DNA from 3 places in the Streptomyces sp. NPDC091387 genome. Region 1 is predicted to be linked to each of the others. Evidence: riboswitches for the same ligand, from Rfam matches in the RefSeq annotation. Region 1 holds a riboswitch; each other region holds the start of a gene.

Region 1 (5,006 bases):
AATCGTGCCTCGACCGGGCCGGTCTCCTCCGCTCCTTCAAACACGTGGTCGTCGCCGGGGAGACCGTGCGGCCGAAGCCGGAGCCCGACGTCTACGACGTGGCGGCCCGCCTCTGCGGCGTTCCGCCCGAGGAGGCCCTGGCCGTGGAGGACTCGCTCACGGGCATGGAATCGGCCCGCCGGGCGGGCCTCCGCGTCATCGGTCTCGGCGCCGTCCCGCCGGGTCCGGAGGCCGAGCAGGCCGATCTGTGGGTCACGAGCCTCGCCGACCGCGAGCTGGTGAAGTGGGCCCGTAGCCGGATCGGCGCGTAGGGCTGGTCCGCGTCCCCTATGCCACCCGGGTCGCTCCGGCGAAGGGCATTTCGTCGACCGGCGCGATGCGCACCGGGGCCCCCGGGCGAGGGGCGTGGATCATCCGGCCGTTGCCGATGTAGAGGCCGACATGGCTGACGCCCGAGAAGAAGAACACCAGGTCACCGGGGGCGAGTTCGGACCTGGTGACGTGCTGCCCGGCGTTGATCTGGGTGTACGTGGTCCGGGGGAGCGAGACGCCCGCGGACCGCCAGGCGGCCTGGGTGAGGCCGGAGCAGTCGAACGAGGAGGGGCCGGTGGCGCCCCAGACGTACGGCTTGCCGAGGGCCCCGTACGCGAAGGCGACGGCTGCCGCGGCGCGGGCGTTCGGTGCCCGGTCCGAGCCGCGCGCGGAGCTGCGGTCGGCGTGGCCCGCGCCGCGGCCGCCGTCCGAGGCGTTGTACGCGGCGCGCTGGGCGGGGGAGAGGCGGGCCAGCAGTGTGCGGGCCTCTGACAGCTTGGCGCGGACCGTCGCCCGGTGCTTCTTCAGGTCGGCCTGGCGGGCGGTGAGCTCGGCCAGCTGTCCCGCCGCCTCCGACCGCAGCTGGGCCACGTCCGCGACCTGGCGCTGCACGGTGCGCACCTCGTCGGCCCGGCCGGCCGCGGCCCGTTCCACGTAGGAGGCGCGCTCCAGGTACTGGTCGGGGTCCGAGGAGAGCGCCAGCCGGAGGGACGGGTCGAGACCGCCGGAACGGTACTGCGCCGCCGCGTACGCGCCCAGCGCGTCGCGCGAGGCGTTGAGCCGCTCGGTCTTGCGGGCGGCCTCGTCGCGCATCGTGTCGATGGACTCGGCGGCGGCGGCCGCCTTCACCTTCGCGCCGTTGTACTGCTCGGTGGCGACCTCCGCCTCCCGGTACAGCCGGTCCACCTCGGCCTTGACCCGGGCGGGGGTGGGCGTCGGGTCGGCGTGCGCGGATCCCGGCAGCGCGGCAGCGGTCGCGGCCCCGGCGAGGGCGAGGGTCGCTGCGGTGCGGGCAGCAGAGCCGTTGTACGGGCGCTGCTTGGGTTTCCGGTGCGCGGCCACGAGGGCGGGGGTCCTTCCTGTCGACTGCCCGTCGGGGCCTACCGGCGGGCCCGCCCGGTCCGGCGGCGGGTCACCAACAGGGGGAGCGGCCCGCCGCCGGATCTCTCGGCGGGGCGACCGGACGGTGCCGTCCGGGTGCGGAGCGGCGGTGATCCGGTCACCTGGGTAGGGACGCTAAACCCGGGGCACGGGCAGGAGTCGTAATGACGCCTATTGCCCGAATTTTGACCAGTGTTGTCGCTGGATGACTGGAAAAATTGCACCAGAGTCAGGCAATTGGTGCATTCATCAGTCAAGCGTCCAGTAAGCCTCACCTGGCCGCGGGAGGCTGATATGGCCAGGGCTAAGGTGCGGAACCATGCGTGTACTCATCGATGTCTTCGTCGCCCTGCACATCATCGGAATCGCCGCCCTGCTGGGTGGCTTCCTCACCCAGATGAAGGCGATGGGGGCGGGGACGGCGCGCTTCGTGCCGGGGATGCTGCACGGCGCGCTGACCATGCTGGTCACCGGTATCGCCCTGGTCGGGCTCGACCAGGCCGACGACCACCCCGTGAACAACGTCAAGATAGGCATCAAGCTGCTGATCCTGGTCGTCGTCCTCGGGCTCGTCTACGTCAAGCGGGACGAGGAGAAGGTCGAGAAGGGCCTCTTCGCGGCGGTGGGCGGACTGACGGTCGTCAACATCTTCATCGCCACGCTCTGGACCTGACCCGACCTGGCCCGGCCTGGGCCGACCGGCCGGGCAACGGCCGGCGGGTGGCCGCCGCCGCGGGGCCACCCGCCGTACCGCAACGCCCCTAGCCGGGCCGCACGCTCCCGTAGATCGGCATGTAGTAGATCGATTCCTCGCGCACGTTCGCCCCCGGCTTCGGCGCGTGGATCATCATGCCGTCGCCCTTGTAGATGCCGACGTGGCTGATGTCGTCGTAGAAGAAGACCAGGTCCCCCGGCTGCAGATCCGCCGTCGCGATCCGGGTCCCGACGTTCACCTGGTCCCAGGTGGTCCGCGGAATGCTGACGCCCGCCGCCCTCCAGGCCGCCTGGGTGAGCCCCGAGCAGTCGTACGAGGACGGGCCGGTCGCCCCCCAGACGTACGGCTTGCCGATCTGGGCCCTGGCGAACGCGAGGACCTTCCCGGCCTTCGTCGTCGCGCTGCTGTCCGAGCCGCCGGAACCCGTCCCGGTGCCCGAGCCGCTCCCGGTGCCCGTGCCGGTCCCGCCCCCGGCCTCCTTGGCCTTGCGGTCGGCCTCCGCCTTCGCGGCGGCCTGCTTCGTCGCCAGCTCCGCCGCCTTGCGCCTGGCCTCGTCCTTCTTCTTCTGCTCCAGCTCGGCGAGGCGCGCCTTCTCCTCCGCGGTCAGCTTCGACAGCAGCGTGCGGGCCTCGGCCAGCTTGTCCTGGACGTTCTGCTTGCTGGTGCGCAGCCGGGTCTGGGACGTGGTGAGCGTCTCCAGGCTCGTCACCGCCTCGGCACGCTTCCTGGACGCCTCGGCCTGCTTCGTACGGAAGTCCGTGACGGCCTGCTGCTGGTTCGTGGCCATCCGGTTCATCAGGTGGGTCTGGTCGAAGAACGACTGCGGGTCGTTCGCCAGGAAGAAGGTGGCGGTCGGCGCGAGCGCCCCGTCGCGGTACTGGGCCGCGGCGTAGTTCCCGAGCGTCCGGCGGGCGTCGTTCAGCTTGTCGGCGCGCTGGGCGATGTCGTCCAGCAGCGTGTCCACCTCGGTGCGCTGCTTGGCGGACGCCTCTTTCGCCTGGTCGTAGTGCTGGGTCGCGGTACCCGCCTGCCGGTAGAGGTCGTCGACCTTCTTCTGCACGTCCTCGATGCTGGGCTTCGGGGCCGGGGCCGCCAGCGCGCTCTGCGTGGACAGCAGGGTCACCGAGGCGAGTGCGACCGTCGTGAATCCGATGGCCGGGGTGGTGCTGCGCACCCGGGGGCGCGGTTTGCGATGCGACGCCAAGGCCGGCATCTCCTTCCGTGGACCGCCTACCGGGTTAGCTGTCGGGTTCGGGCGGAACGGAAGGCTGCCCTACGGTCCTGGTGGGGCATTTCGGACCGATTCACCCCGGTGCTGCGTGTGGGTCCCCGGTTCCGGACTCCGTACGGGCAGCCCGGATTCGGCGTGGACGTCCGCTCGGCGTGGATCGCCTCTGGGGGTACGGGCCGCCCGAACGTGCACGCTAGCCAATTCATGGTGCCGCTGTGAAGGTTGATGTTCGAAATGCCCGATACATTTTCGTGACCTTGCCGAAGTGGACGCGGTGCGGGCAGGTCAGGCACGGGAACCGGCCACGCAGCGTGGGTCCGGCATCGCTCAGGGTGGCCGCGCGGAGGTGTGCGGTTCGCCATGTGAGCCCGGGGTGTCAGTAGGGCCGCCTAGACTCGGACAGCGATGAGCAGCCTCTTTGACGACAGTTTCCTGGCCGGCCTCCAGCACACGGAGGAAGGGCCCCCGCCGCCCCCCGAGGACTCCGCACCCGAAGCGGTGCCGGAGGACCTCTTCGGGGGCGTGTTCGACGGGCCCCCGCCGCCCCGCGACGCGTACTACCGCGACGGGGCCCACCGCCCGGTGATCGACGCCGCCGCGCTGCTCGACGGGCTGAACACCGAACAGCGCGCCGCCGTCGTGCACGCGGGATCCCCGCTGCTCATCGTCGCCGGGGCCGGCTCGGGCAAGACCCGGGTGCTGACCCACCGCATCGCCCACCTGCTCGCCGAGCGGGGGGTGCACCCCGGCCAGATCCTGGCGATCACCTTCACCAACAAGGCCGCCGGCGAGATGAAGGAGCGCGTCGAGCAGCTCGTCGGCCCCCGCGCCAACGCCATGTGGGTCATGACCTTCCACAGCGCGTGCGTCCGGATCCTGCGCCGCGAGTCGAAGAAGCTCGGCTTCACGTCCTCGTTCTCGATCTACGACGCCGCGGACTCCAAGCGGCTGATGGCCCTGGTCTGCCGTGATCTCGACCTCGACCCGAAGCGCTTCCCGCCGAAGTCGTTCACGGCGAAGGTGTCGAACCTCAAGAACGAGCTGATCGACGAGGAGACCTTCGCCGGCCAGGCCGCGGACGGTTTCGAGAAGACGCTCGCCCAGGCCTACGCGATGTACCAGTCCCGGCTGCGCGAGGCCAACGCGCTGGACTTCGACGACATCATCATGACGACGGTCCACCTGCTCCAGGCCTTCCCCGACGTCGCGGAGCACTACCGCCGCCGGTTCCGGCACGTCCTGGTCGACGAGTACCAGGACACCAACCACGCCCAGTACACGCTCGTACGGGAACTGGTCGGCCCGGCCGGTGCCGCCGACGCCCCCGGCGAGCTGTGCGTCGTCGGTGACGCGGACCAGTCGATCTACGCCTTCCGCGGCGCCACGATCCGCAACATCCTCCAGTTCGAGGAGGACTACCCGGACGCGACCACGATCCTGCTGGAACAGAACTACCGCTCCACCCAGACGATCCTGTCCGCCGCCAACGCCGTCATCGAGCGCAACGAGAGCCGCCGCCCGAAGAACCTCTGGACCAACGCCGGCTCCGGCGCCCGGATCACCGGCTACGTCGCGGACACCGAGCACGACGAGGCGCAGTTCGTCGCCGACGAGATCGACCGGCTGACCGACGCGGGCGACGCCAAG
Region 2 (5,006 bases), on a different contig from region 1:
TCTCCGCGTCCCGGGAGGCGGAGGTGGCGACGAAGCGGACCTTCTCCGCGCCGTGCTCCTTGATCACCGCCGCGTACTGCCGGCAGGCGGCGAACGTCCGCTCCAGCGCTTCGGGGGCGAGCCGTCCGGTCCGGTCGACGCCCTGCCCGAGCCGGACGATCTCCATCCGCCGGTCGAGCTCGGCGAACTCCCCGGTGACGGGGTCGGCATCCGCCACCAGCAGGCGGATCGAGTTGGTACCGCAGTCGATGGCGGCCACGCGCGTCATGTCTTCAAGCCTCTCCGGCGATTGAGGAGCGGGGGTCCGGGGCGGAGCCCCCGAGGGGGAACCTCAGCTCTCGTCCCCACCCTGCACGCCGCACGGCGACACGCACGGCCCCTTGCGCCACCACTCCGGCAGCATCGCGATCGCCTCGTCCCCCAGCGGGTTCACTCCCGGCCCCGCGGCCAGCGAGTGCCCCACGAGCACGTGCAGGCACTTCACCCGGTCCGGCATGCCCCCCGCGCTCGGGAAACCCTCCAGCACCTCGATGGCGTCACGCCGCGCGATGTAGTCCTCGTGCGCGGCCCGGTACGCGGCCGCCAGCTCGGGGTCCGTACCGAGGCGCTCGGTCATCTCCCGCATGACCCCGTTCGCCTCCAGCGTGCCGATCGCGGACGCCGCACGCGGGCACGTCAGGTAGTACGTCGTCGGGAACGGCGTGCCGTCCTCCAGCCGGGGCTGCGTCTCGACCACGTCCGGGTTTCCGCACGGACAGCGGTGCGCGATGGCGCGCAGCCCGCGCGGCGGGCGCCCCAGCTGCTGCTGGAACGCGGCGATGTCCGCGTCGGTGGGCGCGGTGGACTCGGTCTGGGGAGGGGGCGTTTCCATGCCTGCCTAGGTTCTGATCGGGCTGCTCGAACTGCGGTTCCGCAGATGTACGGGGGAACGCGGGTCAGCCGCGGTCGGCGCTGTCGACGCCGTCCCACAGGTTGGAGTGCCACGGCCGGCCGGACTCGTCCGACTTTCCGTTGCGCTCCTTGACCGCGTCGGGATCGACCACCGTGTAGCCGGTCTCTCCCGGAAGAAGGTAGTGCAGGTGCTCGCGGGCCAGCCGCTTGACGTAGGCGTCGTCCTGGAGGCGCGACTTCTCGTCGCGCAGCTCCTCGGTGCGTGCCTCGGCCTCCTGCGCGAGCCGCTGCTGGTCGGCGATCTCGTCGCGCTGCGACACGTACTGCCGCATCGGGTACGCGAGGGCGACGACCAGGGAGCAGACGACCAGCGCCAGGAAGGCCGCCCGGCCGGTGAGCCGGGAGCGGTGCGCCTGGCGGCGGTTCTGGGACCTGTAGACACGGGCTGCGGTCTGCTCTCCGAGCAGCCTCAGCCGGGTCGCGGTGGAGAACCGGTCCCGGTCCTTCGCGGCCATGTCTCCGCCTCCCCATTACGCACGTCCGTCCCCGCACACGGTACGGGACCGAGTGCGGGGACGGACGGAGGCCGGGGCGTCGGTCCCGGCCGGGCTTGTCAGCCCGTGCTGTCTTCGTCAGTTCGCGGAGCGAAACCGCGGGAACGCCGAGCGGCCCGCGTACACCGCGGCGTCGTCGAGGATCTCCTCGATGCGCAGCAGCTGGTTGTACTTGGCGACACGGTCCGAGCGGGCCGGGGCGCCGGTCTTGATCTGACCGCAGTTCACGGCGACCGCGAGGTCGGCGATGGTGACGTCCTCGGTCTCGCCGGAACGGTGCGACATCATGCACTTGAAGCCGCTGCGCTGGGCCAGCTCGACGGCGTCCAGGGTCTCGGTCAGCGAACCGATCTGGTTGACCTTGACGAGCAGGGCGTTGGCGGAGCCCTCCTCGATGCCACGGGCCAGGCGCTCCGGGTTGGTGACGAAGAGGTCGTCGCCGACGATCTGCACCTTGGCGCCGAGCTTGTCGGTGATGACCTTCCAGCCGGCCCAGTCGTCCTCGTACAGCGGGTCCTCGATGGAGACCAGCGGGTACGCGGCGACGAGCTCCTCGTAGTACTCGGTCATCTCGGCGGCCGAGCGGGACTTGCCCTCGAACTCGTACTTGCCGTCCTTGTAGAACTCGGACGCGGCGACGTCGAGCGCGAGCGCGATGTCCTTGCCGGGGGCGTAGCCGGCTTCCTTGATGGCCTCGAGGATGAGGTCGAGCGCGGCGCGGTTGGACTCCAGGTTCGGCGCGAAGCCGCCCTCGTCACCGAGACCGGTGGACAGGCCCTTGGTCTTCAGGACCTTCTTCAGCGTGTGGTAGACCTCGGCGCCCCAGCGCAGGGCCTCGGAGAAGGACTCCGCGCCGATCGGGGCGATCATGAACTCCTGGATGTCCACGTTGGAGTCGGCGTGCGACCCACCGTTGAGGATGTTCATCATCGGGACGGGCAGCAGGTGCGCGTTCGGGCCACCGAGGTAGCGGAACAGCGGCAGGTCCGAGGCCTCGGACGCGGCGTGCGCGACGGCGAGCGAGACGCCGAGGATGGCGTTGGCGCCGAGCGAGCCCTTGTTCTCGGTGGCGTCCAGGTCGAACATGGCCTGGTCGATCAGCCGCTGCTCGGTCGCGTCGTAGCCGACGAGCTCCGGGCCGATCTGCTCGATCACGGCGAGGACCGCCTTCTCGACGCCCTTCCCGTGGTAGCGGTTGGGGTCACCGTCGCGAAGCTCAATGGCCTCGAACGCACCGGTGGAGGCTCCGGACGGAACAGCAGCACGACCGGTGCTGCCGTCGTCGAGGCCAACCTCGACCTCGACCGTGGGGTTGCCCCGGGAGTCGAGGATTTCCCGGGCTACGACGACGTCGATGGACGGCACGAGGCATCTCCTTCTGGGATATGACGCTGGTTGTGCAGGGTCACTTTGGCCTTGCGACAAGAGCCTAACCGGCGCGGCCGTCTCAGTCGGCCGCGCGCCCGTCCCCTGGGACGAAAAAGGACCCAAGAGCGGTCACAGCAGGGCAAACGGCCAGAAATTTACTGGCAAGTAACTACAACAGTTGAACAATCAACACGGGAAAGCGGTGAGCCCCGGCCCGGCCGCACGGGGGGAGGTGCGGCCGGGCCGGGGCGGTCAGCGAGGAGAGTGCTGAACTACTTCACCAGGTGGAGCTGCTGGCCCGGGAAGATCATGTCGGCGTCCGTGACGATGTCCTTGTTCAGCTTGAACAGCTGCTCCCAGCCGCCCTTGACGTTGTGGTCGGCCGCGATCTGGCTCAGCGAGTCGCCGGTGACGACCTTGTACTCGCCGTCGCCCTTCTTGACCTTCTCACCGGTCGGGGTGGTGACGGTCTTCTTCTGCTCCGCCTCGGGGGCGGTCGAGCGGTCCGAGCGGTTGGTGGCGGGGGCCTCGGTGCGCTCGGCCTTCTTCGGCTCGGCCTGCTGGGCCGGAGCCGACTCCTGCTTCGGAGCGGTCTCGGTCTTGGAGGCAGTGTCGACGCCCGGGTCGACACCGTCGTTGCTCAGGTTGCCGGCACCGGCGCAGGCCCAGGCACCCGGTCCCTGCATGGCGAGGAGCTTCTCGGCCACGGCGATCTGCTGGGACTTGCTGGCCAGGTCGGCGCGGGCCGCGTACTGCGTACCGCCGGCGGCGGCCCAGCTGGACTGCGAGAACTGCAGACCGCCGTAGTAGCCGTTGCCGGTGTTGATGGACCAGTTGCCGCCGGACTCGCACTGGGCGACCGCGTCCCACGTGGAGACGGAGGCCGCGGAGGCGCCGGTGGCACCCATCAGCGGCACGGCGATGGCGGCACCGGTCACACCGGCGAGCGTGGCGATACGGACGGCCCTGGACGGACGGCGGTGCTTGTTGCCCTTGCTGTTAAGCAGCATCGAGACTTCTCCTCACCGACGCCTACGAGGTGAGCTGTCGGGTTCGGGCCAAGTGAGTTGCCCGGTCGCACGTCCTAGCGCACGACTTAACCCCAAGCCGGTCCTGATGCGTCTCGCGACGATCCAGCCCGGCACTTACCTGGGTCCCCCGCTCCTGCCTACGGCGCTTTACGCGTCTGTTCCCTTCGACCGACGGCAGGATTCGGCGTGACGATCGACGGGGCCCGCGGTGCGAGCGGTTCTGACCGTAAACACACGCCACCCCCACATTCAAAGAAGGACATACCGGATAAACAGCCCTTACTTGCATCTGAAAAACATATATTTGCGCAGGTCGGAAGGGATGCGGAGGGAGCTCCCGGACAAGACGCGCCAGTTCACACGAAGAGACCCATGTCTCACTTAGTCAAAAGTGGGACATAGGCCTCTTAAGTACCCCAGATTTGAGGCGTTTTCAGCTGTTGATCAGACCGCTCGCGCGGCCGCCCTCATCCGGCCTTCACGCCGAGATCGAGGCTCTGGCCAGGCAGGATGAGGTCCGGATCGGAACCGACCGCCGCCTTGTTGGCCTCGTACAGCTCGGTCCAGCCGCCGGGCAGCTCCTGTGCGTCAGCGATCGCCCAGAGGTTGTCGCCCGGCCGGACGGTGTACGTACCGTCAGCAGCCGGTGCGCCCTTGCCCCGTGCGTCGGCCTCGCCGCGCGAGGCGTGCCGCCCCGCGTCCCGGTCACCGGTCCCCTCCGGGGCCGGCGCGCCGCGGTGCCTGCCGCCCGTCTCCCCGTCCCAGGAGGACCCGTCCGGGGCGTCCGAGGGGTCGCTCGCACGAGAGGAGCCGGATGCCGAGGGCGTGGCGGACGGGGAGGCCGGGGCGTCCGGCGTACGGTCCTTGTCGGCGGTGTCGGCGGTGGCGTCGTCCGACGGGGTCTTCGTCGCGCCCTCGGACGCGTCGTCCGCCGGGTCGGCGTTCTCTGACGGGTCGGCACTCGCGGCCGGGTCCGCGCTCTCCGACGGATCGGCGGACGGGGTGTCGCCCGGGTCGACGCCCGGCAGGGACCCGTCCGTGGCGAGGCCGGAGATGACGGCGCAGCTGGGCCACGCCTTGGGCCCCTTGTCGTCCAGGACCTTCTCCGCCACGGCGATCTGCTGCGAGCGGCTGGCGAGGTCCGCGCGCGGGGCGTAGGACT
Region 3 (5,006 bases), on a different contig from region 1:
GCGAGCAGCGCATACCACCAGCGGTTCCGCCGCCTCGCGCTGCCGGTGCTCGGCCTGGTCCTGGCGATGGGCATGCACGCCCTGTGGAACGGCTCGTCGACGTTCGGCCCGTACGGTTTCTACGCGGTGTACGGCCTGTTCATGGTGCCGGCCTTCGGCCTGGTGACCTGGCTGGCGATCTGGTCCCGCCGGCGCGAGCTGCGCACCCTGGCCGTCGAGCTGCCCGTCTACGCCGCAGCCGGCTGGCTCTCCCCCGCCGAACCCCTCGCCCTGTCCTCGATGCGGGCCCGCGGCAGGGCCAGGGACGCGGCACGCCGGTGGGCGGCGGCAGCGGGAGGCGGCCCGTACGGCCGCCAGGGCTACGTACCGGCCCCGGTCACCGCCCAGGCCAGGGACCGGGCGAAGGCACAGGCCAAGGCGGCGGCCCGCGCGGTCGCCGAGTACGAGTCGTTCGCGACGTCACTGGCCTTTCTGCGCCGACAGGCCCGCCGCGGCACGGCGGGCCCGGACCTGGCCGAACGTGAGCTGGAGCTGCTGCACCACCTGTGGCAGCGCCGTGAGGTCGCCGGACCCGCCCTGGCGTACGCGGCGCAGGCGACGCGGCGCCCGCGCCCCCGGTTCACCCCTCAGGCGCCCCGGCCGTACCAGGGACACGGGGCGTACCAGGGACACGGGGCGTACCAGCCCCACGGCAGCCACGCCCCGCACCCGTACCCCGCGTATCCGCACCCCACGTATCCGCACGGCCAGCCCCCGCACGGCCAACCCCCGTACGGCCGGCCCCAGTACGGCCGGCCCCAGTACAGACAGCCGCCGTACGCGGGGCAGCCGTACGCGCAGCCCCCGTACGACGCGCCGCTCCAGGACCCGGCGCCCTACAGCCCTCCGGATCAGTACCCGGATCAGTACAGCTAGGCCGGCGAACGGTTCTAGGCGGATGCCTCGGTGAGCTCGGTCAGCTCCTGGTCCGTGAGCCGCAGATCGGCGACGGCCACCAGCGCGGGCAGCTGCTCGACCGTGCGGGCGGAGGCGATCGGGGCGGCGACGGTCGACTGGGCGGCCAGCCAGGCCAGCGCCACGGTCGCGATCTCGGCGTTCCGCTCCTGCGCCACCTTGTCGAGCGCGGCCAGGACCTTCCGTCCACGCTCCGACTCCAGGTGCTCGCCCGCCTTTCCGGCGCGTGCGCTGTCCACGGTCGTACCGGGGCGGTACTTGCCGGTGAGGAAGCCGGAGGCGAGGGCGGAGTACGGGACGGCGGCGAGCCCGGCACGCGCGGCGGTGTCCTGGAGCTCGCCCTCGTAGGTGTCCCTGGAAACGAGGTTGTAGTGCGGCTGCAGGGCCACGTAGCGGGCCAGTCCCTCGCGCTCGGAGAAGTCCAGCGAGGCGCGGAGCCGCTCCGGGCCGATGTTGGAGACGGCGATCTCGCGGACCTTGCCGTCCTTCACCAGCTGGTCCAGGGCGGTGATGATCTCCTCGACCGGGACCGTCTCGTCGTCGAAGTGCGTGTAGTAGAGATCGATGTGGTCGGTACCGAGGCGGCGCAGCGACTCCTCGGCCGCGGCCTTGATGGTGGCGGGGGAGAGTCCCTTGTACGAGGGGTGGGCGCCGACCTTGGTGGCCACGACGATGTCGGAACGGTTGCCCCGCGACGCGAGCCACTTGCCGATGAGGGTCTCCGACTCGCCGCCCTCGTTACCGGGGACCCAGGAGGAGTACGTGTCGGCGGTGTCGATGAAGTTGCCGCCGGCCGCCGCGTACGCGTCGAGCACGGCGAAGGACTGCGCCTCGTCGGCGGTCCAGCCGAAGACGTTGCCGCCGAGGGCGAGCGGGAAGACCTGCAGGCTGGACGATCCGAGCTTGCGGAGAGAAGTCATGGAGGGAACAACCCGTTCCCCCGCCTCCGCTATTCCGTGCCGTGTACAGCTACGGCAGCGGACCGGCAGCCCTGACGTCGGGGGGGAGCGTCAGGACTGCCGGGGTTCAGTCCGCTCAGACCGTCAGGCCACGGGCGCGCAGCCAGCTCATCGGGTCGATCCCGCTGCCGTCCGGGGTGTGGACCTCGAGGTGGAGGTGCGGGCCGGTCACGTTGCCGGTCGCGCCGACGCGCCCGATGGTGTCCCCGGTGGTGACCTTCTGGCCGACGCCGACACCGATCGAGGACTGGTGGCAGAACCACAGCTCCGTACCGTCGTCGAGCTCCAGGACCGTGCGGTAGCCGTAAGCACCGGACCAGCCTGCCGACTTGACGGTGCCGGTGTGGATGGCCTTGATCGGGGTACCTGTCGGAGCGGCGAAGTCGAGGCCCGTGTGGTAGCCGGAGGACCACATCGAACCGGCCTCGCCGAAGGTCGAGGTGATCGTGTACGAGGAGGTGGGGATGGCGTAGCCGGCGGCGAGCTTGGCGAGCCGAGCTGCCTCCGCCTTCTTCTTGGCCTCCGCCTCCGCCTTCTTCTTCGCGGCGGCGACCTTGGCCTCCGCGGCGTCCTGCTGCTTCTTCGCCTCGGTGGCCGCCTTCTCCGCGGCGTCCTTCTCCTGGGCCGCCTTGGCCTCCGCGTCGGCGGAGTCCTGCTGCTGCTCGGCCTGCTGGAGGATGCGGGCGCGGAGCGCCTCGCCGGCGTCCGTCGTGCCCTGCTCGGCCTCTGTGGTGGTGATGCCGGCCGTCGTCAGCGGGGCGGAGGCGGTCTCGGCCCCGGCCTTCTCCGCCTCGGAGCCGCTGGAGAACAGTGCGCCGACGCCCGGCAGGGACTTGGCCTCGGGGAGCTTGTCCGAGATGGCGTCGGGAAGGGAGATGGAGACCGGCGGCTTGCTCTGTGCGGAGGCCATGCCGCCCGCGCCGACGGCCGCGATGACACCGACGCCGAGAACGGTGGAGCTACGGGCGAGACCGTTGCGCTGCTTGGCGACGCGGTGCTTGCCGCGTACGGGGCGGACGGACTCCTCCGTGGGGTTCCATTCCTCCCACGCCTTGCCGGACTCGGCCTCTTCGGCAGGGAAGACGTTGCCGAACTCGCTGCCCCGATCGGTTCCGTAAGCGGTTCCGTAGTCGGTCCCGTAAACGGTTCCGTGGTGGGTGCCGTAGACGGCACCGGGCCCGGTTCCGAAGTCGTTTCCGAGTTCGGGTGCGAACCGGGAGGGGGCTTCGGGGGCAGGCTTGTTGGACGCCACTGGGGCGCACTCCTTTCCTTCCTTCTCGCCTACCGGGTTAGCTGACGGGTTCGGAGCAGGAAGGTCTCCTACGGGTCCCTCCGTCTCTCGACGAGACAGAGATGCCCGATTCACCCCATGTAGGTGGTTCCCCGGTTCCCTTGCGGAATTCGGCGCTCGCGCACGGTGCCGCCTCTGACGGCGGCTGGGACAACCGCGCTGCGTTATCGAACGTTAATAGACACACGGGTCCGATTCCAAGCCGTTCCAACTGATCATTCCCGTCTTTGGCCTGGACTTTACGGGACACAACCGGGTGGAATCGGACGAGTTGATCGCCCCTCAATCGTTATCTGTTTTCTGACGTTGCGTCAAATGTTATGCGGAGGGGTTCCTTACGGTTACGCACGGTGGCATCGGCCGCGCCTCCTCCCCCACTTCCCCGCGCACTCTCCCCCGTCCTCCCCTCCGCCTTCACCCGGCACCGCCCCCCAGACCCACGATCTTCACGGTCGTGCGCCGCTCCGGCTGACCCTCGGTGGGGCGCACGACCGCGAGCAGCGCCATGTCGTCGGTCGTCACCCCACCGGTGTGCAGCCGTACGTCATCGGTCAGCGCCGACAGCAGTTCCTCGGGACCCGGGAAGATCCGCCCGCGCAGCCGCTCCGCGGGGTCGTAGAAGACCCCGGCGGCGTCCCGGGCCTCGGAGAGGCCGTCCGTGTACAGGAGGAGCGTCGCCCCGGCGGGCAGCTCCCACTCGTCGGAGCGGTCCGGCCACACGCCCAGGTCCATCCCCAGGGGCAGCGCGGGCAGCGTGGGCCGCAGCACCTCCAGCGCCCCGTCCGAGTGCAGCAGCAGCGGTTCGGGGTGGCCGCGGTTGACGATCCGCACCCGGGTCGCCCCCGGCGGGATCTCGGCCAGGACGGCGGTGATGAACCCCTCGACCGCGTCGAGGCCGCCCCTTCTGCTCGATTCCCGCGCCAGCGCACGCTCCAGCCGCTGAGCCACCCCCTCCAGCGACCGCTCCTGCTCGGCGGCCTCCCGGAACGCGCCGATGATCACCGCCACCGCCTCGACCGCGTCCAGCCCCTTGCCGCGCACGTCCCCGACCACCAGCCGCACCCCGTACGGGGTGTCCGTGACCGAGAACAGGTCGCCGCCGACGAACTCGTCCGCCTGCGCCGCCTCGTACCGCGCGGCCACGTACAGTCCGCCGATCCGGTCGGACGGCGTCGGCAGCACCGCGCGCATGGCGGTCTCCGCGATGACCCGCGCGGACGCCAGCTGCTCGTTGCTGCGCCGCACGACGCCGTTGATGAAGACCGCGAGCACGGAGACGGTGAAGACCGTGAGGAGCTCGATGGACGGCACGACCTGGAACAGGGAGCCGTGGTAGAGCCGCAGCGCCGCGATGGCCACCAGCGAGGCGGCTCCGACCCGGATGGTGCCCGCCAGCGAGAAGAACGGCGCGGCGATCAGCGGGGCCGCGGCGAAGAGCGGGACAGCCGTGAAGGCGGGCGGGGTGAAGAAGTCGAACACCAATGCGATGACGATCACCAGGCCGGGCAGCGCCCGGACGAGCCGGCGGTTCCGGACCTCGTCGGTGCGCCTCCCCCGCCGCTGCTCCCGCTTCCCCACCTGTGCTCTCCCGCCCGGTGCGCTCAGGGCCGCGGACGGTACCGCGCACCACCCCCAGACTTCCCGGACCACGGGCGGAGGTCTACTCCTCGACGGCCAGTGGGAGTAGGTGCGCGGCGCGGGTCGCACCGGCCGTGGGCCGATGGCCCGGCGAACATACACATGCACAAACGAACGAGACCCGGCACGCTGTGCGTGCCGGGTCTCGTTCTTCAGTAGCGGGG

Evidence for each region. A riboswitch is a leader RNA that binds a small molecule or an ion and turns the genes downstream of it on or off. The one in region 1 is predicted to bind cyclic di-AMP.
Region 2: linked by a shared signal. The riboswitch ahead of ACIQM0_RS25040 (transglycosylase family protein) and the one ahead of ACIQM0_RS22290 (NlpC/P60 family protein) in region 1 are both predicted to bind cyclic di-AMP.
Region 3: linked by a shared signal. The riboswitch ahead of ACIQM0_RS36195 (M23 family metallopeptidase) and the one ahead of ACIQM0_RS22290 (NlpC/P60 family protein) in region 1 are both predicted to bind cyclic di-AMP.

The regions. Positions count from the first base shown of each region.
Region 1 is NZ_JBIVTZ010000010.1:246,490-251,495, forward strand. It holds gene ACIQM0_RS22275 (HAD family hydrolase) at 1-311, shown strand, start outside; gene ACIQM0_RS22280 (NlpC/P60 family protein) at 328-1,374, opposite strand; gene ACIQM0_RS22285 (hypothetical protein) at 1,733-2,086, shown strand; gene ACIQM0_RS22290 (NlpC/P60 family protein) at 2,175-3,341, opposite strand; cyclic di-AMP (ydaO/yuaA leader) riboswitch at 3,340-3,505, opposite strand; gene pcrA (DNA helicase PcrA) at 3,765-5,006, shown strand, end outside.
Region 2 is NZ_JBIVTZ010000012.1:95,267-100,272, forward strand. It holds gene ACIQM0_RS25020 (exopolyphosphatase) at 1-268, opposite strand, end outside; gene ACIQM0_RS25025 (DUF501 domain-containing protein) at 332-871, opposite strand; gene ACIQM0_RS25030 (septum formation initiator family protein) at 936-1,406, opposite strand; gene eno (phosphopyruvate hydratase) at 1,524-2,810, opposite strand; gene ACIQM0_RS25040 (transglycosylase family protein) at 3,086-3,823, opposite strand; cyclic di-AMP (ydaO/yuaA leader) riboswitch at 3,828-3,999, opposite strand; gene ACIQM0_RS25045 (transglycosylase family protein) at 4,312-5,006, opposite strand, start outside.
Region 3 is NZ_JBIVTZ010000027.1:61,217-66,222, reverse strand. It holds gene ACIQM0_RS36205 (PrsW family glutamic-type intramembrane protease) at 1-915, shown strand, start outside; gene ACIQM0_RS36200 (aldo/keto reductase) at 930-1,874, opposite strand; gene ACIQM0_RS36195 (M23 family metallopeptidase) at 1,990-3,165, opposite strand; cyclic di-AMP (ydaO/yuaA leader) riboswitch at 3,177-3,330, opposite strand; gene ACIQM0_RS36190 (PP2C family protein-serine/threonine phosphatase) at 3,619-4,782, opposite strand; tRNA gene ACIQM0_RS36185 (tRNA-Met) at 4,999-5,006, opposite strand, start outside.